Regions from separate parts of the Paenibacillus sp. 37 genome, predicted to be linked through region 4. Evidence: riboswitches for the same ligand, from Rfam matches in the RefSeq annotation. Region 4 holds a riboswitch; each other region holds the start of a gene.

Region 1 (7,828 bases), 3.4 Mb from region 4:
CTCACCACCCCTGCACAATTCGGAACGGAAGCAGATGGAAGCACAACCCGCGAATACTGTATCTATTGTTACAAAGAGGGCGAGTTCGCGCAGCCCGGTATTTCACTGGAAGGCATGACGGAGATGTGCACCGCCATTCTGAAGGACGAGGGCATGGATGAGGAATCCGCTCGTTCGATGCTGCGTAATCAGCTTCCTTTTTTGAAACGTTGGCGCACGAATACAACGGATCAACACGAAGTATCTCCAGCTGAAAACTCTGTCACTTCCGCTATACCAGGTCAGGTTACAACAACTCAATCGTTATCTGCCCAGCCCGTTCGTTATGTCACCCTTCCGGGCAAACGCCTGGCCGGCATATCCGCCCGCACAACCAATGCCATTGAGATTAGTGGCAAAGGCTGTATTCAGGGACTCTGGAACAATTATTTTGCCTCAGAGCACCTCCCTGCACCCGAAGCTGCCCGCTATGGCTGTTACACGGATTACACCGATGGCATAACCGGAGAGTACACCATACTGGTAGGGCATGAGGTCAGTTCGGAGGAGTCATTACCTGAAGGATTGGACGACATTCTGCTCCCGCCTGCAACTTACGCCGTATTCACTTCCAGAAAAGGGCCAATGGCAGAGGTTGTTAGTGAAGCATGGGGAGCCGTGTGGGCATGGGAGAAACAAATCGATCGTACGTTCACCGGGGATTTTGAATTGTATGATGAACGCAGCCTGAATCCCGAAAGTGTACAAGTGGATATATACATCGCTGTTCGCCAAAGTAGATAAAAGTAGTACGATATACATCTCAGTCAGAATCAAAGTTAGTTCGCATCCTTCTTCATATCACGCAAGCTGTCGAGTACACTCGGCAGCTTTTTTGTTATATCCGGAACTACATTACTCCCTAAACAACCCGACCATGGTACCAAGTTAGTTAGCATGCTTTGCATCATTTAACCAGATAATATGCCTCATATGCGGGTACCATTGACTTCCTTAAAATTGGGACTATTCGCATAACAACCGATTCGATCTTCCCATGTACACCCTCTCATATCAGGTCCTTTACTCCTGAATTTCCCTAAAAACGTTTACATCTCCTTAAAACCGGGTAAAATCACTACAATCCAATTGGAATTACGCTTTAAACTCTTCTATTTCGTCTAACAAGTCACATGTACCTATATGCGCACCTGGCATGGTAACCAGTCGAAATACATAATTCGAAAAAACGCATCAAAGGAGGAACCAAGATGATCCGCATGCCTATTCAGCAAATGATCCCGTACCATCACCAATATCCGCGCAACACGGCGACCACTGCTCCTAAAAAGGAGAATGAGAACACTCAAGGTCTATCCTTTCATGAAATTCTACAGCAAAAAATGGCGAAGAAAAATGCTTCTCCTTCCCTTAGATAAAAATGGACACCGGACCCTATTCGAGTCCGCTTATCAACCGTCTTTCCGCAGCTTGGCGGAAGGGCGGTTATTGGCGTTGAGCAATAAACAACTGTACAGTCCTCAGTCATGTTTCTATAATGGTTTTAAATATCTACGAGATCCATGACATATACGAACTGTAAAAGGGGACTTAGCACATGATCACCATTGGTTGTTTTCACGCTCATTATTCCAACATTGCCTTAATTAAAGAGACGCTTGCTCCTTATGAAGTTGAATTAGTCCATTACGTCGATCCAGGTCTGGACCGCCTTAAACATGACGCTGACTTTTCCGAGGTCGTCATTCACGAGAAAGTAGCCCAGACGCTCCAATGGATCGCTAAGTGTCATGCCGATGCCATTCTGGTCACGTGTACCCTGTTTGCGACAGTACTGGAGCAGGAAGCCACACAGGTCCCTGTGCCTGTGATCGGCATAGATGATCCGTTATTGCAGGAGATGCGGCGAGTAACAGGAGATTACATAATCGCATTCACCAACCCGGCAACCGTTGAAGGATCGATGGCACGGTTGAATCAGGCATTACAGCAAGAGGATGAGAATGGGCAACTACACGTTGCCAAGACATCTCAGACGGATGCGGTGTGCATCCCTGGGACATTTGAGTTGATTATGCGTGGAGATCAGCAAGGATATCTCACAGCGGTACGTGAGGGATTACAGCAGATTGCTGAGCAGCATCCGGGTAAAACGGTAGTGGCAGCCCAACTGTCTATGGCTCCCGCAGCTGCACAGGTCACAATAGATCGCGGTATTCCAATCCATAGCCCGCTGGCATTGCTTGCGACGTATTTGGAGAAGAATTTGGGCGTGGCTCGACAGTAGATGCATCAAACAATTAATTGATACAAATTGGATGTGCTCCTGTGATCTTGTTAAGAGTTAGTAGCATAAATATAATTATGTTTAATTTATTATTTACATAAATACATATTAATCCTATTTTTTTAAAATAATAATTAAATATACATAATTTAGGTGTACAAACCTAGGGTTATATGATAAATTTAGATTGTTATAATTTAACAAATTACTCAGAGGGTGAGGTTTTACATTGAAATTATTGCGTTTATCGAAGTTACTGTTGGTTTGCTGTCTATGCCTATTACTTATTCCTACCAGTGCTTTCGCTTCTGCAGAGAATAAAACTGTGAAATTGGATATAACTTTATTAAAGCAGGGTATTCCTTATGAAGTAATAGAATCCTGGAGCCCTGAGTTTAAGAAAAGTCTTTCGAAAGAAGATGGATCAATTGAAGTAGTGGCTCATGAAAAAGCCTCAGCACCTGAATTCAACGGAGAGGTTGGACCACTTGGAAATATCAAGGATGATCAATTTGACTATTATATAACCATAGTTCGAACTGATAATGTTAATAATCGTGAGCGGTTTATGGTTGCATTAACAGGAAAGTGGAAATCAATGCCTTTTTGGCGCTTATCTGATGCTTATGGCGCTTCTTTTGATAAAGAAATTTGGAGAACAGTTCCAGGTTCTGGGTATTATGAAGATAAAGTCAAGTATAGCGGAAACTCTACGTTTACAACTTTAGGAAGTGGACGTAATTTCTCATATACTGGTGAGAATGGTGTTGGATTCAATGCTGATCTCAAAGGGGGCATTATTATAACAGAACAGGTTGCCTCTGCCGTCTTTACAATAGAACATAAAAAGCAAGGAAATCAAAGTGGTCTATCTCAAATACAATCCAATTACTACCACATTAAAGGTACGGGCAGTGTAGGATTGAGTTTTGGAGCTCTAGAGGTTAGCTTCTCAGGCTCTGCTGATAATGATTCCAGAGGTACACTTAAAAATTTTAATTATTAATAAAGTCTTTGTTAAATATGTTTATGTAATAAAAGGTAGAATAAATTTAAATTCACAAAAGAGAACGATATAACAATCGTTCTCTTTTACACATTTCACTCAAAAAGAGAGGTGAATAAATTAATGCGATTTTTATATATTCTTATCTTGTTCCTAGTCGGTATGGGTTCTTCCGCACTTCTACATGCTAGTAATCTTAAACTTTCTGATGGCGTGCTGTTTGTCATCGCAGGTATCCTATTTCAGATTTGGCGTAAGTTGGATTGAATCCAAGAGTTACGGTGAAGCGGGTTTGGCCTTGTCCAAACTTTAATCAATATTTATAATTTAAAGCTTCAAAAACCTTCATCACTTGGCTTCCTTAGGAGCGTGTCCGATATTCCTCGGCCTTTTCCCGCATCCCGGCAGCTACAGCCTCATTCTCGGACAATCCTTTATCAGCGGCAAAGGCACGAATGTCCTGCGTAATGCGCATGCTACAGAACTTTGGTCCGCACATGGAGCAGAAATGAGCTTCTTTGGCCCCTTCTGCTGGCAGAGTCTCATCATGGTAGGACAACGCACGTTCAGGGTCCAGTGACAGGTTGAACTGGTCACGCCAACGGAACTCGAACCGCGCTTTGGACAATGCGTCATCGCGGCGTTGAGCACGTGGATGGCCTTTCGCCAGATCGGCGGCATGAGCTGCGATCTTGTAGGCGATAACCCCTTCGCGCACATCGTCCTTGTTGGGCAGGCCCAAATGTTCTTTTGGCGTAACATAACAGAGCATCGACGTGCCGAACCAGCCAATCATGGCTGCCCCAATGGCAGACGTGATGTGATCATATCCTGGCGCAATGTCGGTCGTTAGCGGCCCCAGTGTGTAGAAAGGTGCTTCTTTACAGATCTCCATCTGTAGATCCACATTCTCTTTGATCTTGTGCATCGGCACATGACCCGGGCCTTCGATCATCACCTGCACATCATGCTTCCATGCGATCTGCGTCAGTTCCCCGAGCGTAGCCAGTTCTGCCATCTGAGCTTCGTCATTGGCATCGTAGATACTGCCTGGACGAAGTCCATCTCCCAGCGAAAACGCCACATCATACCTTTTCATAATCTCGCAGATTTCTTCAAAATGAGTGTACAAAAAATTCTCCTGATGATGCGCCAGACACCATGCTGCCATAATGGACCCGCCCCGGGACACAATGCCTGTCATCCGTTTGGCCGTCATCGGGATATAACGCAGCAGTACACCTGCATGAATCGTAAAGTAGTCCACGCCTTGCTCTGCCTGCTCTATGAGTGTGTCACGGTACAACTCCCAGGTCAGCGCCTCCGCTTCGCCATTCACCTTCTCCAGCGCTTGATACAGCGGTACCGTACCAATCGGCACAGGAGAATTACGAATGATCCATTCCCGGGTCGTATGAATGTTTTTGCCTGTGGACAGATCCATCACGGTATCCGATCCCCAGCGTACTGCCCAAGTCATCTTCTCCACCTCTTCCTCGATGGAAGAGGATACGGCAGAGTTCCCTATGTTGGCATTGATCTTCACGTGAAAATGACGACCGATCAACATCGGCTCACTCTCCGGGTGATTGATGTTGGATGGCAGAATGGCCCGTCCACTCGCCAGCTCCTGACGTACAAATTCCGGTTCCACGCCCTCACGAATGGCGGCGAATTCCATCTCTGCCGTAATGACTCCCTGTCTCGCGTAGTGCATCTGGGTCACACAGCGTCCTGGCTGTGCCCGCAGCGGTTTGCCACGTAATCCGGGGTACTCTTCGGCGCCGGCTCTCTTCCCTCCGGGCTTCAGTCCGTTATCCTCCGGTTTAACCGTACGGCCCCGATAAGCTTCAACATCGCCGCGCTCTGTGATCCAACGGGTGCGCAGGGCTGGCAGACCTGCACGGATATCCGCATGAAATGCGGGATCGGTCATGGGGCCGCTCGTATCGTAGACACGCAGCGGTTCGTTATGCTCCACCCCTTGGGGAGTATTCGTGTCATGAAGGGCTATCTCACGCTCCGGTACAGCAATGTCCGACCGTGAGCCCTGAATGTAGACTTTGCGGCTGCCCGGAAAGGGCTGAACCCGTCCGGCCGCTCCTGTTTCTTTTTCCACCTGCTGACCGTTATGTTCCTGTTCCATCGCTTGTTGTCCCGTTTGATTTCCTGTACTCATGTTCGATTGTCTCCTCCTCAGTGTTCATCGCTTGTTTGGTTGGTATCGTCATTAGCTCGCTTACGTACCTGTCCCAAATCATGCGCAATGCAGAGAAGAAAGAGCGATCCTACGCCAGACCAGAGGGAGACATTATTCATGTACAGTTAACGACAGAACGGAGGCTACCACAGATCATGGATCTATGGTGACTTCTCTCTCATCATCCAAGCCCACTTTCGCAGGTTATTGAAAAAGAAGTCGATGGAGTACGTGCTATATCGCCCGTTCACTGTATATAAAAAAGCCGGTCCCCGAAGGAACCGACTTTTATGTCCATCACCAATAATGCACCTTCATGCGGCTCCTAAACGGAGCCCTACAAGGGTCACATCATATGGTGGTTGTGGTCATATCGCCGATTACTTCCCTACGCTGGTATGATCCAGATCAGGTGCAAAGGGTCCGGAATCTCATGCGATTCCGTCTCAGTCCGGACAATTCGGACTCCCCCAGTAACGTTAAAAGTTGCGGCATACATAAGCCGCCGTTCATATTCAATGAAGCTGACCCCGATGGGCAGTCCATTACAGAGTAGCGCAACCGGAACATAAAAACAACCTTTATATTCCAGAACACCAACTCAATTTGGAAAAAAACTTACATCAGCATCAGGATAACATGAGCCCCATCTGCGTAGCAGCATCCTTCAACACAGGTGCGTATTCATGCAATGTCTCCTGCGAAAGTCGGCTGACAGGCCCTGAGACCGAGAGAGCAGCTGCAATATTGCCTCGGCGATCCATAATCGGTACAGATACCGCGGCAGCTCCCGGCTCACGCTCCTCATAACTCGTCGCATATCCGTTATCCCGGATATCTCCCATTTGCGCCAAATACACCGCGGGATCAATAAACACCGGCCATTCCGGCCCGTTCATCAGTTCTTCACGATCCTCGTCCGTGGCAAACGCCATCAAAACTTTGCTGGAAGCGCCCACAGACAGCGGGAGTCTAACACCCACTGGAGCGACTCGGCGGATCGCCTGATCACTTTGCACAGCTTGAATCCGTATCCTTTCACTCCCATCACGCAAGTACAGACTTACCGTCTCCCCCAATCGATCTCTCAGTCGCTCCATCGCAGGCAGCAGCAGAATAGCGGGATCATCACTGCGGGACATATGAGCTGACAGCTCCCAGATTCGGATGCCAAGTCGGTACTTCTCTGTTGCTGCATCGCGGATCACGAACCCTCGATCCTCCAGCGTAGCCATCAAACGGTGCACTGTACTTTTGTGCAGGCCAATCTGGCTGGCAATTTCGGTGAGTCCCAGATCACTGCGTGTGGTAAAACATAATAATATATCCAGCGCCCGTTCCACAGCCCGGACGGTTAACTTTCGATCTTCCATGGCATAATGCCCTCCTCATGTTTCATCACATGAAACTTGGTTACATAAATTATATGAGAAACGGTCTCATCTGTAAACCAAAAAGAGCCAAAATTAAAATAGGCCAACGTGTAAATTTTTCCTTTTTATAAGACTTAATCCCCTGTAATTTACACACTAAGGTAATGTTACCCATATATCTTAAGAACTATATAACAATTGCGTAACAAATGCCCTCAATCAATTGACTTTGACTATATTGGAACATACGATAAAGATATATTACATTAAGATATCGCTCTGAAGCAGGCTCTGAAATCGACGCAATTCTCTTTTCATGTCGTTGTTATCTTCAACTGAACTTCAAAGGAGGGGCATTCATGTATCCAACATCCCAGAGCGAAGCCCCGCTGCAAACAAAAGTGTCCGATCTGCCCTCTTCCCTATCACCGAGGCTGATTCGGTTCAAACATATTATCGTAGCGCTGCTGCTCTCCGTTGTATTTTTTCTACTGTTTTGTTTTATTGCACTGCATGGTTATATCGCATGGGTATTATCCAATCCTACTGTAGCGCCGGTCTTCTCCAATCCGATGCAAGCCAAGAACATGAAGTACGAAGACATCACGTTCCCGGCAGCAGATGGCAGCCGGACGATGCAGGGATGGTATATACCTGCTGACAATGCTGCAAGCAAAACGATTATTTTCAGTCACGGCTATGGTGCCAATCGTGAAGAAACATGGGTTCCCATGTATGACCTGGCACACTATGCTCATCAACTTGGGTTCAACGTGGTCATGTTCGATTATGGCTTCGCCTCACAGGTGAACAAAGCTGTAGCAACAGGTGGCAAAGCTGAGTCACAGCAATTGCTCGGTGCGATCCAGTTCGCCAAGCAACGTGGTGCGCAGGAACTGGTTGTCTGGGGCTTCTCGATGGGTGCCGGTACAGCGTTACAAACCGGACTGATTACGAAGGAA
Region 2 (7,828 bases), 410 kb from region 4:
AGCAGAATTGCGGGCCAAATGCTGCCTGTGCTCAATCGCAGGTGACTAATTATGAAGTTAAAAGAACTGATGGTAATCAGGAACAGTACAATGGACAAGGCGAGTGACGGTCCCGAATAATAGTTCCCTAGCAGAATGGCCGGAATATGCCACGCTCCCCAGATCAAACCGCTTGTTAAAATGGGTTTAGGCACTCTCGCTTTGATGAGTCTGGTGAGCATGTATCCCCTCCATCCCAACTCTTCTCCCGCGCTGCTGATCACACCGATGGCCGTGCCTACGAACATTTGGTAGATAATAGATAGTACAAGGCTGACAATAAAGACATCTCCTGACTTCACATAGTCCACTAACCCCGTAACCCAGGCGAATCCGTAAGCACATAAACCAATGATAACCGGTAATAGCAACACAAATGGGATGGCCTTTAAGGTTCGTTTTCCTCCGATCCGCAGTGAAATATCCGAAAATCCTTCATGCAGTACTAAACGGGCAAATATGGAGGATAGGCCAGGTGCCCACATGAGCAGCAGACCAAACACGGGTGATACGTTTAAGGCCAGAACATAGCTGATAATCGTTAATGGAATCAGCATAGCGAAAAAAACGAATAACCCTTTCCTTGATGATTGAATCGTGCTTCCGTCCTCGGAGTTCTTTTTTCTGTCTTTTATCATATATGTACTCAATTCATACCACTCCTTTAAGTATATGTATTCCGATTAGGAGTTTAACACTGTGTTAGAATTCGCGAAACAAACCTGAGCCTAGCACCCAATCGAGACTTTAGTCTAGTTAGAATAAGACTGGAGACGGATATAGGGTCACTGATAATAAGGATGGTAAGAACTGAACTAAACGTATACATATCTAAGCGTCAAATGGTATTGGACGAAAACGTATGTTAAGCTGCCCCCTCTTTCTCTCACGCCAAAAACGCTAGTAAATAGCTTGGGTGAGGCATTCCGCAATTGGCTGAATGAGATTCATTGGAAGGCGTTTGGAATACGAAAAAAACGCTGTTTAAGGGGCTTGTTTCAGTACAAGTACGACTGGATTTTCAAAATAGAAAATTTGCACATCAACATCTATCCGCAATCGGTACAAGTTCTTGTCCTTAGCCCAGGACCCGAACATGTACCGATAAAACAAAAAAAGTCGCTAAAATAGCGACTTTAATTGGAATATGTTCTTGTCCCGCTACAGGTTAATTAATGTCTTGCTTTCATTTAATAACTTCAACCTTTTTATCCCCTGCTGACTTCGCTACCTCTAACGTTGTTTTACCTTCAATAGCGACGATCACGCCAGTAGCCAGCATAGAAACGATTAAAGCTGCACTGATGGCTGTCGAAATTTTCTTCTTGACCATAACCATACCTCCGATATCTATTATGTTGTAATAAGCGGCTCAAGAATATGACGAGCCGAGTGTGGCTAGATATTACAATATTTCACTTTTTTTGTCGGGTAATCTACGTGGTGATTGTATTATAAACGTACTGACAATCATTGTAAAAGGATTTTTTCCTTGTGTTCAATTCCCGGACTTATTACTAGCTGGAACGTAAGGTCATTGATTCATATAATGGGCATATAGTTGCTCAAAGGTTGTATAACGTTCGACTTCTCTGCCGACCTTATCATACTCTTCTAGATATTCATCCATCACTTCAAGGAGCTTCTCTTTCATAACTGGTAAATTGCTTGCATCAAAGTATTGCATAAGTTCATATTTCTTGGTGCCTTTCTCCGTGGCCATTTCATCAAGATACTCATGTGCTCCAAAGGCCGAAAGAAAGACGTAGGAAGCATCGTTCGTTGTAACACTGTTCAAAATTTTATTGCGGTAGTTGCACCACAGTTCTTCGTATGTTCCTCCAAGATTATCAAAGGTCGGAACCGGTTTAACAATGAAGTTATCACACATCGTGCTATGTAACCTCGTAACGCTATTCAACATATTAAAAGATGTTTTTCGAATATCTTCAATGGTATGAGCTTCGATGATTGACATGCATAAGGATTCGAGATCATCCGGAACATAACGAAACGAACGTATCTCTTCCAAATATCGCTTGATCCCTCGTTTAATGCACGTGTTATTCATACTCACCAAGGCATTGACTAGATTGTACAGAACCCCAGCAGATGCATATCGCACTGAACCGATATCTTCACCAAGCATCGTATTGCTGTATGCTTGCTTAGCCAGATCGATCCATTTATTTGCCCGATTAAGACACGCTTCTCCTATCGGATTCGCAAGTGCATCAAGAGCTTTTTGCTGGAACTCGTTCAATTTTTCCAAATCCTCAGGCGTTGCATAGTAGAGTATTTTTAGGTCGGTTAGGCTGGATACGTTGGAACTCTCCAAGGTGGATTGCTCTTGTATTCTTGAATCCCATGGCGTGCAATAGATATCATATCCAACGTCATCCAAGATGAAGCAATCGGATATTTCCCATCCCTTTTCTGTATTATTTATGATAACTAAATCAAGATCGCTCTTCTCGTGAAAGTCACCGGTGCTAAATGAACCAGTAAGCCCAATAATGGCGATATCCTCTAGAAAATCTCTTTTTACGCGTTCAATCACCATGTTAATGAGCAGTTCATTTTTGTCCAGCAGCTTCTTCTTTATGATTTCGTTCATTCGTTACACCTCTTTGTATGATCCGGCCGTCCTTCATCACAACAACCTTAACTTGAGTCTATCGATTTAGAGGTGCGGTTACTATGTATAAGTTGATTTAAGTCATCTTTGCACAAAATCCGCTAAACCGTCGAAATGACGAGATAGCGGATTTCATTAGTTCTTTGTATAGACTATTTTCTTTATGCTTTCGCAGGACAAGAAATACCGACCCGCCAACTCCTCTATCCTGACTCCATTGCAGAATAAGGATTTGATCTCAGCGTTTCGAGCAGAGACCCTACTCTTGCTCTCTGTTTTCTCGCCCCATTTTAGGTGCGCCTCTTTGGGTTTTGGGATATAAACCAATTCCCCTTGAACGTATTCTTGAATGATCCGTAACAATTCTTCCGGAAAAATAGACTCGGCTTTTGAATATTTCATGGGCCTCACTCCTTATTTAATAGATCAATAAGGTGCAAAGCCAGTTAGTAGAATATTACGATTCGTCGTTGGCAATGTGATTATTCCCGGGCTCTATGCAAAGCATTGCCATATCCTTCACTGGCTTTGCATAGAGCCGTGCATGTAAGAACCCTACCCCGATTGTTTTCAATAGCCTCACCTCCATAGAAAATAGATAGTTGCTATTTGCTTATTATATCAGGGCTTGTTGTTGAAATGTTTAATCATCTCTTTTTGGGCTGACACGTTCTGATTATTCGCTGTACTCATCTTGATTAGCTGCTCTCTAATTGAATTAACTAACATTGAACTCAAGGCTCCAGCCCCCATGACATCTCCCAAAAATCAAGCTCAAAACGACTGCACATCACGAAAATATCCTCCATCCGTTGGTACGTTCCCTCGCTACAGCCTTCTAATAGTTTATCCGTTAACGTCACAAGGGATTGATTGCTGTTGTTGTATTCAGAGGAAGCATATCCTGTGATCCACTCTCCGTAAAAAGGATGCTCAGCTGCACCTGGTTTTTGAGCAAGGACTTGACCAATCTCTGCATAACTCCATGAGCAGGCCAGAATGGATACAAGTACTTCTGCTATGCCACCCGCATGGGAAACAGAGAGCATATAGTTAGTGTAAGCTGCATTTTTCAGTGCAGGTTTTACCTGAAAAACATGATCCTCTGTAATTCCTAATCGCTCCATATAAGAACGATGAATTTTCATTTCGCCATTCAAGATGTTATCTACGTTTTTACTAAAAAACTGCATCAATTTGGGATCGTGCGACTTGACGATACCTAGTGCAAATACACGGGCATAATCATACAGGTACAAGTAGTCTTGCAGCAAATAATAACGAAATTGTTCGACCGGTAAGGAACCATCTCCGATTCCTTTAACAAAGGGATGCTCGAGACATTCCTTCCACACGGGCTGTGCTGCCTGATACAGTCTCTCTGAAATAGTCAACATATGTTCCTCCAATTCATAATGTACGTATTTAAAAACAAAAAAACGAAACATCCTATGGATGTTTCGCAGACAAATACACTAAAACAAGGGGGTTCGCATGAGCTACCCAAGTCAGCGTTTCATCGTTGCATCCCTACGTTGGCATTATCCAAATCAGGTAAGGTCGGTTTAACACCCTCTCAGCCGGTTAAGGCTCCCTCGCAAACGGTTGTATGTAGTTGATAACTTTCTTATCCCCATAAAAGAGAAAATAACATCCATTTAGTATATCAAGGGCTGTTAAATATAGTCAAGGCAGATTGTATCGCCCCTTATCACCCTTCGGTGACTTATGTAAACGATGAAAACCATCACAACAATGGTTGAGTTTTAGCCACTGTTATGATGGTTTCTATTCTTGCAATTACTGCCGATGGTTTAATGCCCGAGTTTGTTCTTTCCAACAAAAGTGATTATTCCGTACTGGGAAGTGTTTCTCCAGCTCTCATTGGTCATATCATTCCACTTGGCTACGTTCTGCTTACCTCCGCCCTGGTTGTCATTAATTTGAAGCTCGAAACCGAGAACATTTCCTGCTTTGGGTGTCAGTGAATGTAATTGGATTCTGGCTTCTACGAGATATCCTTGATTTGTTTTCTTCACAGCACTTACAAGGCGTCCGGGTGAGGCCCCCCCTGCAAAGGTTCCCACATTGTCTGCACTGATTCTGAACTGGGCATCATCATATTGAAAATACGGTGTGCGCTGGTGATTCTCGTCCAGGAAAATCTCAACCGAATCCTGATCCCATGGGTTAATGCTGTCTGTAATGATGTTTGGATCAGTGACGTCGATCAGCAGGTATAGATACTCACCTGACCACATTGCGCGAGCCACTGCCTCTGCACCTTCGCTCTGGTTCAACCGTTTTACTTCAAATGGTACAGCCTTATTCCATAGGGCGTCTTTCTTCCCATCAATCTGAACAATCCCTTGCACAGCTTGTGCTGATTTGGGCATAGGAGCAAGTTGAATCACGCCGTATTTGCTTGTATCTTGCTCCTGTGATTGTGTTCGATCATTCCAGTACAGTGGATTATAAGGTTGTGTCCCACTTGCACCGCCATCAGTCACACGGATATCCAAGCCGGCTTCATATTCTGATCCGACTTGGATACCACCCCATGGAATGGACAATTCAACCTGATATCCGGCTTTTGTCTCACGTACACGATATGAACGTTGCTCCGCGCCCTCAGCTTTACCCGACCGCTTAATGATTACGTGTCGGTCATCTGCTTCATATGAGGTGGTCTTGCCATTATTGAGATCAACAAAGAGTTCTACTCTGTCATTCACGTCTGCCTTCGCATCCTGAACATCCACAAGGATATATAGGTTACTTTGATCCCATAAGGTGCGGAAACTAGCTGATCCTGAAGAATCACCCTTCAGTGGAGTAGACACCGCTTTGTTCCAGAGCGGATCTTGTGACTGTTTTTTGATATCCGGTTTACCCGAAAGTGAGACGGCTCTCTGTGTCAACACAGGCAAGCTGGATTCATCCACGAGTCCCCAGTATGCTTTTTTGGCCTTCAGGGCTGAATCAAACAGCATAGCCTGGTTGTTGTAAGACTTCTCATCTTGGAGTCCCCATAAGGTAACTGAAGAAATGTGATCTTTGTGTTTTTTGTACAAATCCAACAGTTCCTTATATCGATACGCCTGCTTTACCGCAACTTCATCGGACATCTCTTCACCAAATGGAATTCCGCTATCCACATCCAGTTCCGTGATCTGAATATCCAATCCAAGTTCGGCGAACATGTTGATCGTTTTTTCAATTTCCTTGATGGGCGGGGATTCCAGGTTATAGTGGGATTGCAAACCCACACCATCAATGAGCCCTTTCTCTTTCAGTCGTTTGACCAACCGATACATATGCTCTCTTTTCTCAGGGATTTCCGTGAAGTATTCGTTGTAGTATAATTTGGCATCCGGATCGGCTGCACGGGCGAATTCATAGGTTTTCTCAATGTAATCCGGACCGATTAGTTCATAAAAGGGACTTTTACGTAAACCGTTGGCATCACCATTGCTATCCGCAATCGCCTCGTTTACCACATCCCAGGCATAGATCTTACCTTTGTATCGGGTCATGACGGTTTCAACGTAATCCTGAATCCGGGCAAGTATTAATTCTCGACTCGCAGGGTTACCCTGAGGATCCTTGAACATCCACTCTGCAGCATCAATATGCCACAACAACGCATGTGCGCGTACGCCCATACCATGTTCCTCGGCGAACTGAACATATTGATCGGCTGCCTCGAACTCATAAACACCTTCGGAAGGAGACATGTACTTCGGTTTCATCTCATAGGTTGCGGTCAAGCTGTTAAAGTGTTTTGTGAGCAGTTGACCATATGCGCCTTCCAACTGCCAGCGATACACCGCTGCACCAATGGGGAAATCATCTTGATACAGGTCCTCCAGAGACTGAATCCCTTCTTCGATCTCCAGTTGCTCGGCCAGAGTAAATGATACATCATCCACATAGAACGATAACGTATCTACGCTATCTTCAGAGATGTAGGGTGTTTCGATGAACAAATTCAATTCAGTGGGATCATCGCTATACTGAAATTTTCCGGTGATCTTGTGCCATGTATTCCATTCTGTTTTGGCAATCTTCACGCTGCCGATCGGGTTCCAGCTTTCGGCAGTTGTTTTTTTATATGTGGTGAGCTGTAGTGTTTGATCCGTGGTGGGCTCCTGGGTAAGTCTTACATATGCCGCAATTTCGTACTCTTGGTTACGCTTAAGCAGATCCTTCATCGATAACATCGGTCCATGATAGGAACGCTCACGGTTGGCGACCAGCATACTGGACTGACCTTCGTGTGCTTCCTGTTGTGTCACTGTCAGCCTTTCGTTACCTGTACGTGGAGTCCATCCCTGAAGTGTACCGTCTTCAAAGTTTGTGCTCAAATGACCTCCCTCCACTTCCGTAACTGCCTTGGCTGCATGTGAGACATTCGAAAATGGAAGCATGGCGAGTACCAGCACAAGAACCAAGGCTGTTATATTCCATCGACCTAACCGTTTCATACAATTCCTCCTCTAGATTTGATCTAATTATTCTGAACGGATTAACATCCAGATAAATAGATTATAGTTCTTTGGATAGCGCTTACACATAACAAATTTCCAATAATTATAATAAAAAGTTATCATTTGGTAATCTCGTGTGAGTTTAGGAAGCTGGAAATCCAACTCTGTTTTTGCTTTGGTCCGTTATTTTTGCCTGAATCCGATTTGGATATAAAAAAGACCAAAACGATATGCCTTCCCCTACTCACATAAGGTAAATGCAAAATCATTTTGGTCATGCCTGCTTTACTAGTAACAGCCAAACACTGCTAATATTCAATTCGTTATAATAAATTAGTTAGCAATCACTTTATTCGACATTTTTCTGCAATTTAATTTACTTGATTCGACTTGATTTTTAGCGGCCTTCTATAGGCTTCCACCCATTCCCCTGCTCAATTGCCTACATACAATACATTAGACTAATGAACAGGAGTGATGTGATATGACATTTTTACCTCCTTTTGGACCTGGTGGAGGCTTTGGCGGACCTGGGGGTCCCGGAGGACCAGGAGGACCCGGCGGATTTCCTGGTCCGCCATCGTTCCCCGGGGGTGGAGGCGGCGGACCACAAGGCGTGCAGGCACCCACCGGACCGCCACCATCATTCATTCCACAGCAA
Region 3 (7,828 bases), 3.4 Mb from region 4:
ATTATCAACATATGAATACAGACGAGCTCGCGGAGCAGACGATTGAGTTCGTACTTCGAGGATTGGGAGTGAACCGCCATGAATGAAACCATTGAGTTGATGATGAAACACCGCTCTGTACGAAAGTTTAAGCCAGACCCGGTAAGTGATGAGCAGCTTGCAGCCATTGTATCGGCAGGGCAGATGGCTTCCTCTTCAAGCAGTGTACAAGCTTATACCGTGATTGCTGTGACTGAATCGGAGCAAAAGGCCAAGCTGGCTGAACTGGCAGGCAATCAGGCCTACGTCAATGAATGTCCGGTATTTCTCGTATGGTGTGCTGATCTGTACCGGCTGAGTGATGCTGCGAAACGTCATCTTCCTGAGAAGGAATCGTATGCCGATTCGACCGAGAATTTCATGGTAGCCACGATTGATGCCGCTTTGGCTTCCCAGAATGCCGCTCTTGCAGCCGAATCCCTTGGCTTCGGAATCGTATATATCGGCGGGCTTCGTACTCGGATTGAAGAAGTCGCTGAGCTGTTAGGATTACCTGAAGGCGTATATCCGGTGTACGGCATGTGTATTGGTGTTGCAGATCAGGAAACGGGAATTCGCCCACGTCTGCCGCTGGATGCAGTCCTGCATCATAATCGATATAATGCCGAGCAGAGCCTCCAAGGTGTTGCGCAGTATGATGAGACCACAACCGCGTACATGAAAGAACGGACCAATGGAGAAAGAACGACCCCATGGTCCGAACTGATGGCGAAGCGCTTGACTGAGCCGACAAGATTGCAAGTGAGACCGTTCCTGGAAGGCAAAGGATTCTTGAAGCGTTAATTTGAACGGAAGGTAGTTACACTTGCCATTCCGATGACAGAACAACCTTCCGATCGCTGTTATCCCTAGATTTTTTGATTCAATTTTTGTAAAGGTGAAAATCTAGTGATAGCCGATGCTTCCGATGAAGCTTTCTTTCAGAAAGCTTTTAGGCGAACGCCCTGCTTCCTCAGGTTATTTCTGTCCTCTACATTCTTGTGTAAAAATTTTGTTCAACTGATATATACGGTAAATTAGAAGTCAGTCGGGGAAAAGTCGACTGGCTTCTTTGTGCTGTGCTGGCAGAGTAAGCGAGTTTGCTTGCTTCTACAATAATGTTGACTCAAGTTAATCCATAGAAACGCTTTGTGTTCTGATGAAAGAGACGGGCGGCCCGTTCGGTTCCCATGCCGGTGATCTCACTCCATGCCTGAATGACTTGTCTGGTCATGGCAGGGTGTGTCATTCGTCCCTGAAACGGCCCTTCGAAGGGCCAAGGTCCGTCGGTCTCGGCCATCACTTGTTCTGAAGGATATCGCCGGGCGAGTTCACGAATCTCTTCTTCATAGACAATATCCGGTGTGAAGGAAATGAAATAACCGTTGTCCGCTATGCGCCTTACGGTTTGGCGAGAACCCTTGAACCAGTGGAAATGAGCACGTCGGAATTGATATTGCTCCAGCAGATCACAGACAATATCCGCATCATCGTATACTGCATGAAGGACAAGTGGTTTGTTATGCTTTTTCGCGAGTTGGATGAACCGTTCAAGCAGCTTGATATACCCGCTCTGATCGAAGCGCTGTCCTGCCTGCTCCGCTTCCTGACGATTGTAATAGGGAAGGCCAACTTCTCCGATGGCTGTAGCTTGTCCAATATGCTCTTCGATCCATTGGAAGAACAGGTCCATTTCTGCAACGGAAGGCAGTTCCTGTTCTGGATGAAAACCGAAGGCCGGATAGATGGTGCGTGGATGTTGTTCGGCAAGCTCCAGATTGGCTTGGGCAGAAGCGAGATTCATGGACACGGCAATGACTGCTTCGACCTGGTGAGACGGGAAAGATAACAGCATCTCGCGTTGTTCGTCAGGGGTATACTGGTCGAAGTGAATATGAGCATCAATTAATGGTGCAAAAGCTTGAGAATGCACGAGGGAATTCCTCCTTGTGGTCATTTATATTCTAACTATGTTACGCAGAATTTCTTATGGTGGATCACCCATTAAAGGGAAATAATAACTTAAAAACCCGCGCTATTATGATAGGCGGGCTTTCTGCTGCTCTTCTCTCATCCACTGTGCAATCTGCCGTTTACGCTCCAGAAAAGCAGATTCCTCCGTAATTTCTTCTCGTCTGGGGCGATCAAAAGGAACATGTACCTCGTGCAACACTGTTGCAGGTCGGTTGGATAACACATAGACCCGATCTGCAAGCAGCAATGCTTCTTCGATATTATGGGTGATGAACAGCACCGAGCGGCGGTTCTGTTCCCAGATATCGAGCAGCCAGCGCTGCATGTCGCTACGTGTCAGTGCATCCAGCGCGCTGAAGGGTTCGTCCAGCAGCATCAGTTCCTGCGGACTGAGCAGGGCGCGCAGGAATGCAGCACGCTGCTGCATTCCGCCCGACAGCATATGAGGGTATGCCTGCTCGAACCCGGCAAGACCCACGCTGCTTAACCACTTACGAGCTTCTGCAAGTGCTTCGGTCCGAGGGGGAGCGCTTGAAGCTACTTCTCCAGCAAGCAGTACATTGTCTTCAATGGTCCGCCAAGGGAAAAGAGCAGGCTGTTGTGGCATATAACTGATCTTGCCACGTTGGCCCGTTACATCATGATCGTCCATGAACACTCGCCCTTCCTGTGGCTTCAGAAGACCGCCGATGATATGGAACAGGGTGCTTTTGCCACAGCCGGATGGCCCAACGATAGCAACAAACTCGCCTTGCTCCACAGTCAGGGATAGGCCGTTCAGAACCGGTAACCTGCTCCGCCGTTCACGGAATGATGCATGAACATCCACGACATCCAGTGCAGGTGGAACCGTAGCAGCAGTCGTATTTGTCGGTAGACCAGGATTAGCCGAGTGAAGTTTTTCACCGTGCTTTGGTTCCAATGCGCGTGCTCCCCGTTCAGGCTGGACATGTTCGTCCTGTTGCCGATTCATATGGTCATCACTTCCTAATTACAGATTACTTGCTTTACTACCGCTTCTGTGGCCGCCAGCGCACGAGCAGCTTCTCCAGAAGGGCAATGAACAGGAAGAGCAGCAAGCTGAGCGCGACAATAATCATGATCGCCACGAATAGGCGGTCCGTACGATAAGCCGACTTTTGCAGCATCATATAATAACCAATACCCTTATCTGCACCGATCCATTCGGCGATAATGGCACCCATTACGCTATAGGTAGCAGCGATTTTGACACCGGAGAACACGGATGGCAGCGCATGGGGAAGCTCCAGCTTCCAGAAGATATGATGACGTTTCGCACCAGCCATGCGCATATAGTTCATCATCGCTGCATCTGTACGGGTCAAGCCGTCCATGGCTGCCACTGCAACGGGGAAGAAGCAGACGAGGATGATGGTAATCAGCTTGGGCAACAGCCCGAATCCGAACCAGATTAACAGGAGCGGCGCGAGCGCGATGGTCGGAATATTTTGACTAAGAATAAGTAATGGATACAGGGCTGACTTGAGAAAAGGAACCAAATGCAGCACCATCGCGATCAGTAATCCAACCGCTGTGCCGGCGGCGAATCCGATAAGCGTTAACTGAATGGTTGCGGAAGCGTGCATGCCAAGCCGATCAGCCTGGGATGCCGCTTCGCGGGCGATATCAGACGGTGCTGGCAGCATCCATTTTTCAATATGGAACAGGGAGACAGCTCCCTGCCATATCGCTATAAAGAGAATAACCGCCACAATGGGCGGCCATACACTTTTGAAATAGGCATTCATTAGCGGTACTTCTCCGTCAGGGTATCCATGCTGAAGCCAGTAGGGCTATGGGCGATTTTGATCTGGGAGATGATGCTTGGGCTGCCAGCCTCGACGAGTACTTCGTGCATTTTGCGGACAACCTCCAGCAGTTCCTCCAGTTCCCCCTCCATCGTGGTGTCGAGCGGGTTCACCTGATATTTCAGGCCAGATTGCTGAATAACTTCAATGGCGCGATCTACATAAGGATATGAGTTCTCGCCATTAGGCGTTTTCGGAATAACCTGAATGCTAAGTAGTGTGCTTGCCATGAGAGATCACGGCTCCTTTCGTGATATATAAAATGAACTAATGACGGTTACACTTGCCACTTCGATGACAGAATAACCTTCCAATCGCTGTTATCCCCAGATTTTTTTGATTCCCTTTCTCTAAAGGGAAAATCCGGTGATAAAGGCGACCGCTTCGCTTTTTCACGTTATTTCTGTCCTCTCCGTCCTCGTGTAAATATTAAGTTCGTTTTATATGAGATATTTTATTGGGGTAAAAACGCGTTCGTATATGCTTTGCTCACGTCGACCTGTTCATCCAGCAGTTTTTTGCTAAACATCCAGTCGGTGTAGTTCTGCCATACTTCCTGTTTCTGTTCTCCCCAGCGCGGGGCGTCATCCGTGTACTTTGGACTAAGCCATTTCTGGCTTGCCAGGACCAAGTCTTTATCCAGATCCGGGACGGCCTTGATCAGAATATTCGCTGCGTCTTCGGGATGATCAATTGCGTATTGATATCCTTCTGAAGTGGCTTTCAGGAATGCTTTCACCAACTCAGGGTCGTTCTGAATCGTCTGCTCGTTTGTTACGAGAACAGGCGTGTAGTAATCCAGTGCATCTGAATAATCCTTCACATATAACATGTCGATCGGTTCTCCGCGCAGTTCAGCTTCAATCCCCGTCCAGGCGTAGAAAATCCACGCGAAATCAATATCCCGTTTCACTGCGGTGAAAAAGTCAGCGTCACCCATGTTAATGTTTTTTACTTTGGATACATCGGCTCCGTCGCCTTCCATAATGGATTGCATCACGGCTTCTTCCACAGGCGAACCCCAACCGCCATAGGTTTTCCCTTCAAAATCTTTCGGTGACTTGATATTCCGATCCGCCGGAGCAGCGAACCCGGATGTATTATGCTGAATAACTGCTGCGATGGAGACGAGTGGAACACCTTGTGTACGGGCTTGAGTTACACTTTCCTGATAACTTACGCCAAAAGGCACTTCATTCGAGGCAACCATCGTATCTGCGCCGCCGGCACCTGGCTGGACAATCTCCACATTCAAGCCTTCGGCCTTATAAAAACCTTGATCTACAGCTGCATATAAGCCGGTATGATTCGTATTTGGTGTCCAGTCGAGTACGACTTTAATATCCTTGAGGGCTGCGTTGTCACCTTCGTTGCTGCTCTCCGTATTCGTGTTGCCGTTCTGTTCTGCCGGGGCAGCTTCTTTACCGCCACATGCGGCCACGGTCACCAGTAGTACACATAAGAGCAACAGTCCCATTGTTTTACGCCATTTCATCTGTGATTCTCTCCTTCGGTATGTCCGGCCGATTGGCACGGGGTACTCCTTGGCTTCATATCCAATCATCTTGCATAAATCGACAGATTTATACCAGTTGGATCTGGATGACTTATTTTTGTTTCGATAAATAAAACAAAAAAAGCGTCCCGTAATCCGGGACGCGTGCAGGCGTTAGAGAGGTGGCGTTCAGCCAGAGGGCTGTGCCATTTCGATATACTCCGATTCCTACGCTGGCATGATCCAGATCAGGTCTAAGGGTTAGTATCTTGGTGGGATACACTCTCAGCCGGCCAATTCCGACTCCCCTGGGAAACTATGAAGTTACGGGCATTACTAGGTGTAATTATAGGCCAGAGGCCCATTCGTGTCCAGTCAGGAACTGGATGGGGACAGATATGAACTTATCAAACAGGCCTTTATACAGATGTATATCAGCCTGTTTAGATGTGTTATTTTCAATAATTATCATTGCGAATCATATAAGGAAATCTGGCTGAGTGTAAAAGCACCGGATAGTGGGTCATAGCCTAAGTGCTGAAGATCTGGAGGGCTCCCAACAAATACTTAGATCAAATCCGATGTTTGATATCTCGTCGCATAAGGGCTGCTTTCCCTATTTCAGTGATCAGCTTTTGCTCGTTTGACCTTGAGCGGTGCAGCTTGAGTAATTTAAACAACATAATTTAGATACAAAAGGAGATAGTACTGCTATACAAATAAATACTTTTACATACAAGTGGGGGAGTACTGAATGATCCTTAAAACCATAATCGCAATTATTTTGTCCTATAGTGTCTACGTTTTTTTCACGGCTTACCTTTTATTTTTGGTTCCGTCTCCATCGACTATTGAAAATACGGATATGCAAAAAACGTTAACAGAAGGAAGTACAACAGATCGCGTAATGCTCCTGGAGGACGGCTTTCAATCGGGTCAGGTGAGAATCCAGACCATTCGAGAGGCGAAAACAAGCATCGACCTGGCGTATTACTCCATCCAAAAAGGAAAAACATCTCAACTCTTTTTTGCTGCGTTATTCGATGCAGCTGATCGGGGTGTTCATGTTCGAATCATTTTAGACGGGATTTTTCACAGCATGCGCGGAGAGTTGCGTAATATTCCAGATGCCATTGCAGCTCACCCCAATGTGGAATTAAGATATTATGAACCACTCCACCTATTTATGCCATGGACATGGCATAACCGTATGCATGACAAGATCCTTCTTGTCGACAACACATATGGCATTATTGGCGGCCAAAATATTGGTGATAAATACATGGCATCGCAACCCCCAAAAGACTATGTATTCGATCGGGATGTCCTTGTTTACAATACAAACGATAATACGAACAGCACGGTTGTTGAAATGAAACAATATATAGATCAGTTATGGAACCATCCATTCACCAAACCAGAAAAACATGCAAAACGTCAGCATCATGCAAAGGGGCTAAAAGAGCTTTCTCAACTAGCTGAGTTATATCAAAAAGCTCAGGCTCAGAACGATCCTTTTGTTAAAGTGTTGCCAAAGGAATGGGTTCGAGGAGCGCTTCATTCCGACCACGTTGCTTTCATTCACAATCCAATTAAAAGGCTGTATAAAGACCCGATCATGTGGAGAACATTTGTTCATTTCGCCAATCAAGCAAAGTCGAAAGTGTACCTTCAGACGCCATATGCCATTCCTACCAAGAAAATGGAGAAAGCCGTACATCTGTCGATGAATCCAGAAACAGAATGGGTCATGCTGACGAATTCAATCCAACAGACCCCTAACCCTTTGGCTTTCGCGGGATACTTAAGCTCTAAAAAACGGTTGCTTGATACCAGTCTGGCCATATATGAATACGAAGGCCCTTATTCCATACACGGCAAATCATTTGTCATGGATGATTACCTCAGCATGGTTGGTTCGTATAATTTTGATCCCAGATCTGCCTTCCTCAATACTGAATCTGCTGTGGTCATTTCTGGTTCTGCATTCGCCGACCAACTAACAGAGGCTATGGATATCAAACGTGCACATAGTACACTTGCGGTTAAAGGTGAGCATCCAGCAGAATCTACGAATCAGAAAGGCTCTGTTTTCAAACGAATGGCAATCACAGCGTTATCCAAACTGTCTTTTCTCTGGAAATTTATGTTGTAGATAAAAACTGCATTCTATTGAGGTTGAATTTTTCTCCGCTTCATCGAAACTTGCGTTTCTCGCGTCAACCTGCAATTCATCACACGGGAAGAAAATCAGATTTGTTCACGGAATGTTCACTTATGTGGAGGGTTTACTCATCTCTATAATTACGAAGGTAAACAGAGAGGATGAGAGAATTGCCAACAAGCAAGAAGGAACAAATTTTTTTCGGATTAATGATGTGTACAGGAATGGTCTTGGTCATGATGTTCTTCAATCTATGGCACAGTGGGCTACTCGGCAAGATGTCCCCGCTTGAAATACTGTTTCAATTCATATTGTGTTTTGTCATCGCTTTTCTGGTGGAGTCCTTCA
Region 4 (7,828 bases):
CGGCCTGTTCTGAGGATGAAGATGTTAATTGATCTGTCATGTATGAACCATTCCTTCCACCGGACTACTGGCTGCTGCATAACGCTTTACTGGAATCATGCCTGCCTCATATGCCAGTCTACCCGCTTCTACCCCCAATCGCATCGCTTTAGCCATGCTCACTGGATCCCCTGATCCGGATACGGCTGTATTTAACAATACGCCATCTGCACCAAGTTCCATCGCATAAGCAGCATCTTTTGGGGAGCGCAACCCTGCATCCACAATCACAGGCACAACGGCCTGCTCAATGATGATCTCAAGGTTATAGGGATTGATAATGCCTCTGCCAGCTCCGATGGGAGAAGCGCCAGGCATTACAGCATGTACGCCAAGCAATTGTAGCCTTTTGGCCAGAATGACATCATCTGAAATATAAGGCAATACCGTGAAGCCATTTTCAAGCAAAATTTCGCAAGCCTTGTACGTTTCAATTGGATCTGGGAGTAACGTCATTCCATCTCCGATGACTTCAACTTTTATCATATCACAAAGTCCTGAAGCCCGCGCAAGCTCGGCAATCCGCACCGCCTCTTCCGCAGTGGAAGCCCCTGCCGTATTCGGAAGAAGTGTGTATTTGTCCAGATCCAACGTATCCAGGAAATGCTTCTGATTACGTTCCTCCAAATTCAGACGACGAACAGCAAAAGTCAAAACTTCCGTTTCAGATGCTTCCACAGCCTGACTTTGCACTTCCAGATCCGAAAACTTGCCTGTTCCGAGCAACAATCTGGACTCAAACGTATATTTACCAATGTTCAACATCATCAACCGCCTCCTACAAAATGTACAATCTCAATTCGATCGCCTTCTCTTAATGCCGTCGTTTCATGATACTCACGGGTTAAAATATGCTTGTTCAGCTCTACAACTACAGTCTTGACTTGCAGATCAAAAGATTTAAGCAGTTTATCCACACGATTCAATCTGTCTTCAATCTCCATCCGTTGACCATTAACGATGATATTCACTGCACCACTCCCTTTCTGTTCAATCGCTCCGGACTCAGCGCCTCAATTCCGAGTTCTTCTGAGATTTTGCCAGCGAGCAACTCAGCGATAAGCCTGCCTGTTATCGCACTAAGCAAGATACCGTTGCGGTAATGCCCAAAGGCGGCGAACAGCCCGGGTATACTCTTGCAAGCACCTATATAAGGCAATCCATCTGGAGTTGCTGGTCTTACGCCTGCCCACGCTCGTATAAATTGCGCTTCCTTCATCCCAGGCACCCAGTGGGTAGCCGCTGTTAGCAGCTTTTGAACACCCTGTACAGAAACGTTCAAATCCGTTCTGCCTGGCAGACTGGTTGCCCCAAGCCAAACTTCGCCATTGGCTTTGGGAACAATATAGATATCCTCTGCATAAACCGTTCTGTCAGGTCTGTACCCTGCATGTTCATCTGAGAACTGAACGGCAGCTATTTCACCTTTCACCGACCACACAGGCAAGCTCAGATTTACATGTCTCATCAACTCTTCACTCTGTAATCCAGCCGCTATAATGACATGTTTGCATTTCATCTCACCGATCGATGTGGTGATCCCCTGAACGCCGTGTTCGTTTGCTTGCACACGTATATCCTGTATGTCCTCCATAACCCGTGCTCCCAATGCTTGAGCGGATTCGGCGTATGCCTTCGTTAGATGGATTGGAAGAATTTCACTCTCGTAAGGTCTGTAATAGGCTCCATACGTATCTCTGTTGAGCCATGATGCCTCCTGTTGCACAACGGAACGATCCCACCATACCTCATCAGTAGAAGCAGACAACGCAGACTTCCGATTGTCCTTATACCTACTTAATTCACTGTATGAACGAAAAGGAGTTAGGAATCCCTGGCGTTGCAGGCCAGTCTCTACCTCACTGAGTGTAGCCATTAGCACCTGTTGTTCGATAAGTAACTGTCTACTCTGCCTGGCGAGCTTAGCCATCAAAGGATGAGCAAAATCCTCACTATCTGCCGCCAGCATTCCAGCCGCCGCGCAAGAAGTGCCTCCTGCAATCGCCGAACGCTCCAGCAACAGCACATCCTGTCCACGGGAAGCAAGCTCATATGCGATGGCACATCCAACAACGCCTCCGCCTACAATAATCGTTTCTGCATGAATCTTATCCGGTCTATCAGTAATGATCTTTTTCATCCTCTCATCTCCTTGATTCAGCGGCTCAGACCTTCTGTAGCAACGATACCCTGCCTTAATAATGCAGCCGCCCGATCCGGGGAAACGCTCGCCCATACATTCGAGATCACAGCAACTCCCTGTGCGCCTGCAGAGCGAATAGCGTGAATGTTTCCCGGTTTGATTCCCCCAATCCCCATGACAGGAATGGAGACACCAGAGCACACTTCAGCCAGAGCATATAATCCTCTTGGTTCAAGATCAGGCTTACTGTTGGTTGAGTAGACATGCCCGAAGAAAAGGTAATCGGCTCCCCGTTCTTCAGCGATTTTTGCCTCATCGATTGAATGAACAGATACACCCAGACGAATTCGCTGGACATTGCTTATAACAGCAGGGTTGTAGTTACGTATAGCCTCTTGCCCCCAATGTACACCGCCATAGATGTCATTCTGTGGTGGCAGTTCTGAACCATTGATAACGATGCGACAAGATGGAACGCCAACACCACGCAGACTTTCAGCCCAACCGATCTTTTGTTGCCATGAGAGTTGTTTCTCTCGTATATGGATGTAGTCCACCCATGGCCAAACGTCCTTTGCAGCTTTTACAAAAGATGCTTGATTCCCTACACCCGTAGATACAACATGCAGTTCAAATGATCCGTGTACACGTTCATGAGAAATTACCGTACTGTTCATCTCCTTCCAGGCGTGAATGCTATGAAAACACAAAAAAGCCACTCCCGTAGGGGAGTGGCTGCGTGTTAATTATAGGACCAGATGACTGACTGAAGCATACAGTTCATTTCGTGTAATAAAGCTATAGACCTTATAGCCTTAACGTTATACACGCAACTGCATGTTTCAATTCGTTAAGCAGACGGTTGAAATCCTTTCGAATTGCCGTTGCTCACGTCATTCACTGAAACGCGCTCGCCACTTCCCTACGCTGGTATGATCCAGATCAGGTGCAAAGGGTCCGGAATCGCATTCTTCCATCTCAGCCGCATCGTGCGGCCCCCCTAGTGTTCATATGAAGTTGTAGCCTATGTTACCATAGACGGATTTTTTTGTCACCGTCATTTCTGTTAAACATGGTCTTGAATCTTCTAGTTTTTCTCAGACCATTCTTCGACATTCCATGTTTTGGTAACCCAACCCTCGTAGAAATCAGGTTCATGAGATACAAGTAACACCGTTCCCTTGAATTCTTGCAAAGCACGCTGCAACTCCGCTTTGGCTGTGACATCGAGATGGTTTGTCGGCTCATCGAATAAAATCCAGTTGCTTTCACGCATCAAAAGTTTGCATAAACGAACCTTGGCTTGTTCTCCACCACTCAGCATGTTAAGCGGACGGGTAATGTGCTCATTTTTCAACCCACAGCGAGCGAGATGACCCCGGACCTCATTCTGGGTCAAATGTGAAAACTCATTCCAGACGTCCTCGATAGGCGTGATATTTCCAGCACGAACTTCCTGCTCAAAATAGGCCGTTTCGAGATAATCTCCCAAAAAGGTCTTTCCACTGAGTGGAGATATTTTGCCTAGGATAGTTTTCAGCAGTGTCGATTTACCCACACCATTACAACCTACGATGGCAATTTTCTCACCACGTTCAATTGTCATCGTCATTTTGGGCAGCAAAGGATACGTATATCCAATTTCAAAATCAATGCCCTCAAAGACCGTTTTGCTGCTCGCGCGGGCATCCTTGAATTTGAACGTTGGTTTAGCTGCTTCATCCGGACGATCAATACGTTCAATTCTGTCCAGCTGTTTCTCCCGGCTCTTCGCTCGACCTGAAGTTGAAGCACGTGCCTTGTTACGCTGAATGAAATCTTCCTGTTTCTTGATGTACTCTTGCTGCTTCTCGTATGCATCAATATGCTGGGCTTTATTCATATCAGCCATCTCGAGGAACTTGTTATAGTTCGCTGCATATCTCGTTAATTTGGCAAATTCCAAATGATAAATGACATTTACGACTTCATTCATGAATTCCGTGTCATGGGAGATTAAGAGGAACGCGTGCGGGTAGTCCTTCAGGTAACGTGACAACCATTCAATGTGTTCTACATCCAGATAGTTGGTCGGCTCATCCAGCAAAAGCGCTGTAGGTTTCTCGAGCAAAAGCTTGGCAAGAAGCACCTTGGTACGTTGTCCACCACTTAGAGCTGCGACATCTCGATCAAGACCAATTGCGGACAAACCAAGACCATTGGCCATCTCTTCCACTTTTACGTCAATCAGATAAAAGTCGCCCTGTTCCAGTTGTTCCTGAATATCGCCCATCTCTTCCAGCAACTGCTCCAGCTTATCTGGATCTGCATCTGCCATCTGGTCCGTAATATTCATCATTTCTTTTTCCAATTCAAGCAACGGAAGGAATGCATCCTTAAGGACGTCACGAATGGTTTTGCCTGGCGTAAGCTTCGTGTGCTGATCCAGATATCCATAACGGACCTTAGGTGTCCATTCCACTTTTCCACTATCTTTAAGCAATTTACCGGTAAGGATGTTCATTAATGTTGATTTACCCACACCATTGGCACCAACAAGTCCTACGCGCTCTCCGGCAAGTAAACGAAACGATACATTTTTAAATAACGTGCGATCTCCAAAATTGTGACTTACGTTCTCTACTGACAATAAACTCATAAGATGAGGTTGCTCCTATCTATTAGACATTACTTTTGTTATTGTTCCGAAACCCTATTCTAGCACAGGTCCCGTCTTTTCTGAAAGTAATGTAAACAGTTCAGGAACCTCTTACATGATTTTGTCATGCAGGCTACCCTAACGATTAGAGCATTTATATTCGAAATAGCCCTGTGTAGCTGCTTGTCTTGCGTCTGTAAACACCTCTTCAGCACGGTAACCATTACCACATGTGGAGGGATAGTAGTACTTGATACCCGTTAAAGGATCTACCCCACCTACGATGGCGGTTTTCTTCACAAGTCTGCCTCCACCAATTGCGTAATTGTTGATCTTCTGGTCACCCACACCTATACCTTGGACAAAGGCCATAATCCCTGTATCGTTAATGGAGTTGTACCAATCTTCCTGCGCAATCAGGGGCATCGTAAACGTATAGGAAATACCGTTCTTTCTGGCAAACTCATTATGGCGGTTAATCACATCAGCCAGATCACCCTGAACAGTAGTCACAATCCGGCTTTGTCTAACTTGCTCAAATACGCTGGTATTCTGAATTAAAGGAATCTGTGTGGTTGAAGCCAGTTCTTTTTGGAATCCCTCAATCCATTTCCCTGCGCTTGCGTCAAAAGCATGTACGTAGTCGTCCATTGTAAAGTTAATACTGTTACCATCAGAATCTGAATATGTATAAGGTTTCTTGGGACTCCACACTTGCCTGAAAGAATCTTCACGGTGACCCGTCATCTCTGTTTCTGTGGACAACATATAATATCCATCATAATCCAGAATAACCACGGCAGGAATGTAATTAAACATGTTTCGAATAGCTGCGGGATCATCCTGAATCCCCATATTCAAAGCCATCGTCTGCGTAAATGTCAACAAGGCAAGCTCCTTGTCCGCTTTAACAAACTTGGTTGAATCATAACCTGCTTCATCATTTTGTTTCTCATTCTGATGCATGACTGCACCTGCATCCATGACTGCAGTTTGAAGTGCAGATCTGTATCGTTGGCCAAGATATTGAGCCTCTTCGGCATCTTGGGTATGGAGTGAGATGATCCAGAAGAGCGGGAAGAAGATCAGCACAAATACAATGGATAGCTCAGTAATCTTCATTGAGGACCATACCTCCGTATGTTACAAATACTGCTGAAGCCTGAGCCGTGCCACTCAACCATTCACGAATGAGCATGGAAGGTGTACGATTTGTATTCTGGAGCGTCACGGTGAAAAAATCCCCTGTCATCATCGTATATCTTCGGCCGGGATCATCAACCGGTATCACCCCTGAGGATGGGAATAGTCTTTCTCGAATCTGAGCTGCATAATATCCATCCTGCACTACCTCATAGGTCCCGTTAAAACTGTTATTGTCCATCGGGTCCGTATAATGAGGTACATATTTTTTATGTAAATGTTCCATCGACACCTCATACAGATTGCCCGTCTGTGCCAGTTGCTCCTCAAACTCAGTCAACATTCGAGGTGAGATATATCCTTTCGTGCGGACAGCATCAACAAAACGTGTTACATTCTGAACAGCCGTCATACGTGTTATATCATCCTGCCGATCGGCTGTTTCAGCAGCTGGATACACATAGAGCAGAAGGACTGCGAGCAATACGGCAAGCAGCTTGGATGCGGCATTAATCAATTCATACTGGCCTCCTTCAAAAAAACAATCTTGAGCAGTTCTCCAGTTTCATTTCGTATAAACTCCGGTCTGTAGGTAGCATCGAGCTGGACAGGAATAGTCGCTGTTTTGCTGACAAGTGGATCGATCACATACGATGTCCCATCTACCTCCACAGGAATGCTAGTGCCTGTCATCTGTCTCACAGTATGCAACACTTCCGCACCACTATACTGATACGGATTGGTGGTATGCAGTGTTGTTGCCAGCCGACCTTCCATACCTGCTGTTGTCCGTACTCTGTCATTCAATGAAGCTGATAAAATCTTAACATTCTGTTGCCCGTACAGGCAGGCTGTCACAAACAGGACAACCGCCGTACAAAACAACATGAGATGCTGTGTATTCCGGGACATGTTAAACCAACTCCTGTCAGGATTGCTGGAAGATCAGCCCTCTTACCACGTTGGATCGGTCTTTTACGATAATGGCTTTGAATTTACCACTTGGATTGACATATTGATTGTCCTTTTCACTCATGGTCTGGTTAATAATCCCCACTTTATCGTCAGGAGCAATAACCGAGCCGTAGTCCGCATTATTGAGATCCTGTGAAATGTTCAATTGATTGCCGTACCATTGACCCCCTTTATTTTTACCTGTAATGACTTGAATACCGAACTGATCCTTGTCCGCATATTTACGCAACGCATTCGTTACCTGTGATCCACTGATGGTTGTTCCGTCATACACGGTAAATGCAGCCTGAGACAACTCGGTCTGGATATCAGCAAAATTGTTCTGGGCCGTCTTGGTTGCCTCCTGAGCCGAAATAAACAACAGAACTACAATTGTGATCAAAGCGATTGTTAAGAATATCCCTGCCGCCACCTTTAAAGCGCTTGATGCATTGTTCATGATAAATCCTCCCAAGTTATAAGTTATTAAATTATTTCAGACTGTCACACAGATGAATTGTGCTAAAGTTTCTGAATTTGTTCATAATAAATGTTCATCTGCAAGAAGCTCATACCAACCAATGGAATGACAAGGTACAAAAAGATTAGGGCATACATAGGAGTAAATCCGATGGTTCTCCCCCATGATGCTTTGACATCAATCATCTTGCTGTACTCTTGCTTTCGTTGTTCAAAATAGAATGCCATCATGCTCTCAAGATCATCGAAGGCTTCACGTATTGAGATTTTGCCAAGGGCAAGCTGTAATTTATCAACCAGTCGCTGGAACTCGGGCAAGCCCGCCTCTTCCTTTAATTGTTCAAGTGCAAGCTCTGGACCATGTTCAAAATGCAACAAACATTTTTGCAGCGGACGCTTGAAAATGACGGCAAATCGATTAAGCCATTCCA

What was found. Region 4 has a riboswitch for thiamine pyrophosphate ahead of F0220_RS17740 (thiamine phosphate synthase). Riboswitches for the same ligand answer to the same signal wherever they lie in the genome.
Region 1: it holds a riboswitch for thiamine pyrophosphate, as region 4 does, so the genes downstream of both, thiC (phosphomethylpyrimidine synthase ThiC) here and F0220_RS17740 (thiamine phosphate synthase) in region 4, are expected to answer to the same signal.
Region 2: it holds a riboswitch for thiamine pyrophosphate, as region 4 does, so the genes downstream of both, tenA (thiaminase II) here and F0220_RS17740 (thiamine phosphate synthase) in region 4, are expected to answer to the same signal.
Region 3: it holds a riboswitch for thiamine pyrophosphate, as region 4 does, so the genes downstream of both, F0220_RS02510 (ABC transporter substrate-binding protein) here and F0220_RS17740 (thiamine phosphate synthase) in region 4, are expected to answer to the same signal.

The regions. Positions count from the first base shown of each region.
Region 1 covers NZ_CP043761.1:760,108-767,935, reverse strand. The annotation lists gene F0220_RS03585 (zinc ribbon domain-containing protein) at 1-783, shown strand, start outside; gene F0220_RS32380 (hypothetical protein) at 1,251-1,418, shown strand; gene F0220_RS03580 (aspartate/glutamate racemase family protein) at 1,598-2,287, shown strand; gene F0220_RS03575 (hypothetical protein) at 2,517-3,293, shown strand; gene thiC (phosphomethylpyrimidine synthase ThiC) at 3,655-5,439, opposite strand; TPP riboswitch at 5,862-5,975, opposite strand; gene F0220_RS03565 (IclR family transcriptional regulator) at 6,123-6,866, opposite strand; gene F0220_RS03560 (alpha/beta hydrolase) at 7,226-7,828, shown strand, end outside.
Region 2 covers NZ_CP043761.1:3,733,220-3,741,047, reverse strand. The annotation lists gene F0220_RS16020 (CPBP family intramembrane glutamic endopeptidase) at 1-596, opposite strand, end outside; gene F0220_RS32510 (hypothetical protein) at 1,226-1,372, opposite strand; gene F0220_RS16015 (nucleotidyltransferase domain-containing protein) at 1,574-2,656, opposite strand; gene F0220_RS16010 (CD3324 family protein) at 2,813-3,079, opposite strand; gene tenA (thiaminase II) at 3,412-4,074, opposite strand; TPP riboswitch at 4,187-4,284, opposite strand; gene F0220_RS16000 (endo-1,4-beta-xylanase) at 4,492-7,164, opposite strand; gene F0220_RS32505 (hypothetical protein) at 7,652-7,828, shown strand, end outside.
Region 3 covers NZ_CP043761.1:509,812-517,639, forward strand. The annotation lists gene F0220_RS02480 (TetR family transcriptional regulator) at 1-86, shown strand, start outside; gene nfsA (oxygen-insensitive NADPH nitroreductase) at 79-822, shown strand; gene F0220_RS02490 (TatD family hydrolase) at 1,145-1,975, opposite strand; gene F0220_RS02495 (ABC transporter ATP-binding protein) at 2,057-2,965, opposite strand; gene F0220_RS02500 (ABC transporter permease) at 3,003-3,761, opposite strand; gene F0220_RS02505 (MTH1187 family thiamine-binding protein) at 3,761-4,051, opposite strand; gene F0220_RS02510 (ABC transporter substrate-binding protein) at 4,276-5,316, opposite strand; TPP riboswitch at 5,524-5,636, opposite strand; gene F0220_RS02515 (phospholipase D-like domain-containing protein) at 6,071-7,471, shown strand; gene F0220_RS02520 (DUF2798 domain-containing protein) at 7,651-7,828, shown strand, end outside.
Region 4 covers NZ_CP043761.1:4,146,049-4,153,876, forward strand. The annotation lists gene F0220_RS17720 (ThiF family adenylyltransferase) at 1-40, opposite strand, end outside; gene F0220_RS17725 (thiazole synthase) at 37-804, opposite strand; gene thiS (sulfur carrier protein ThiS) at 807-1,010, opposite strand; gene thiO (glycine oxidase ThiO) at 1,007-2,179, opposite strand; gene F0220_RS17740 (thiamine phosphate synthase) at 2,197-2,859, opposite strand; TPP riboswitch at 3,085-3,194, opposite strand; gene F0220_RS17745 (ABC-F family ATP-binding cassette domain-containing protein) at 3,270-4,820, opposite strand; gene F0220_RS17750 (hypothetical protein) at 4,959-5,942, opposite strand; gene F0220_RS17755 (hypothetical protein) at 5,929-6,480, opposite strand; gene F0220_RS17760 (hypothetical protein) at 6,477-6,875, opposite strand; gene F0220_RS17765 (hypothetical protein) at 6,892-7,377, opposite strand; gene F0220_RS17770 (hypothetical protein) at 7,440-7,828, opposite strand, start outside.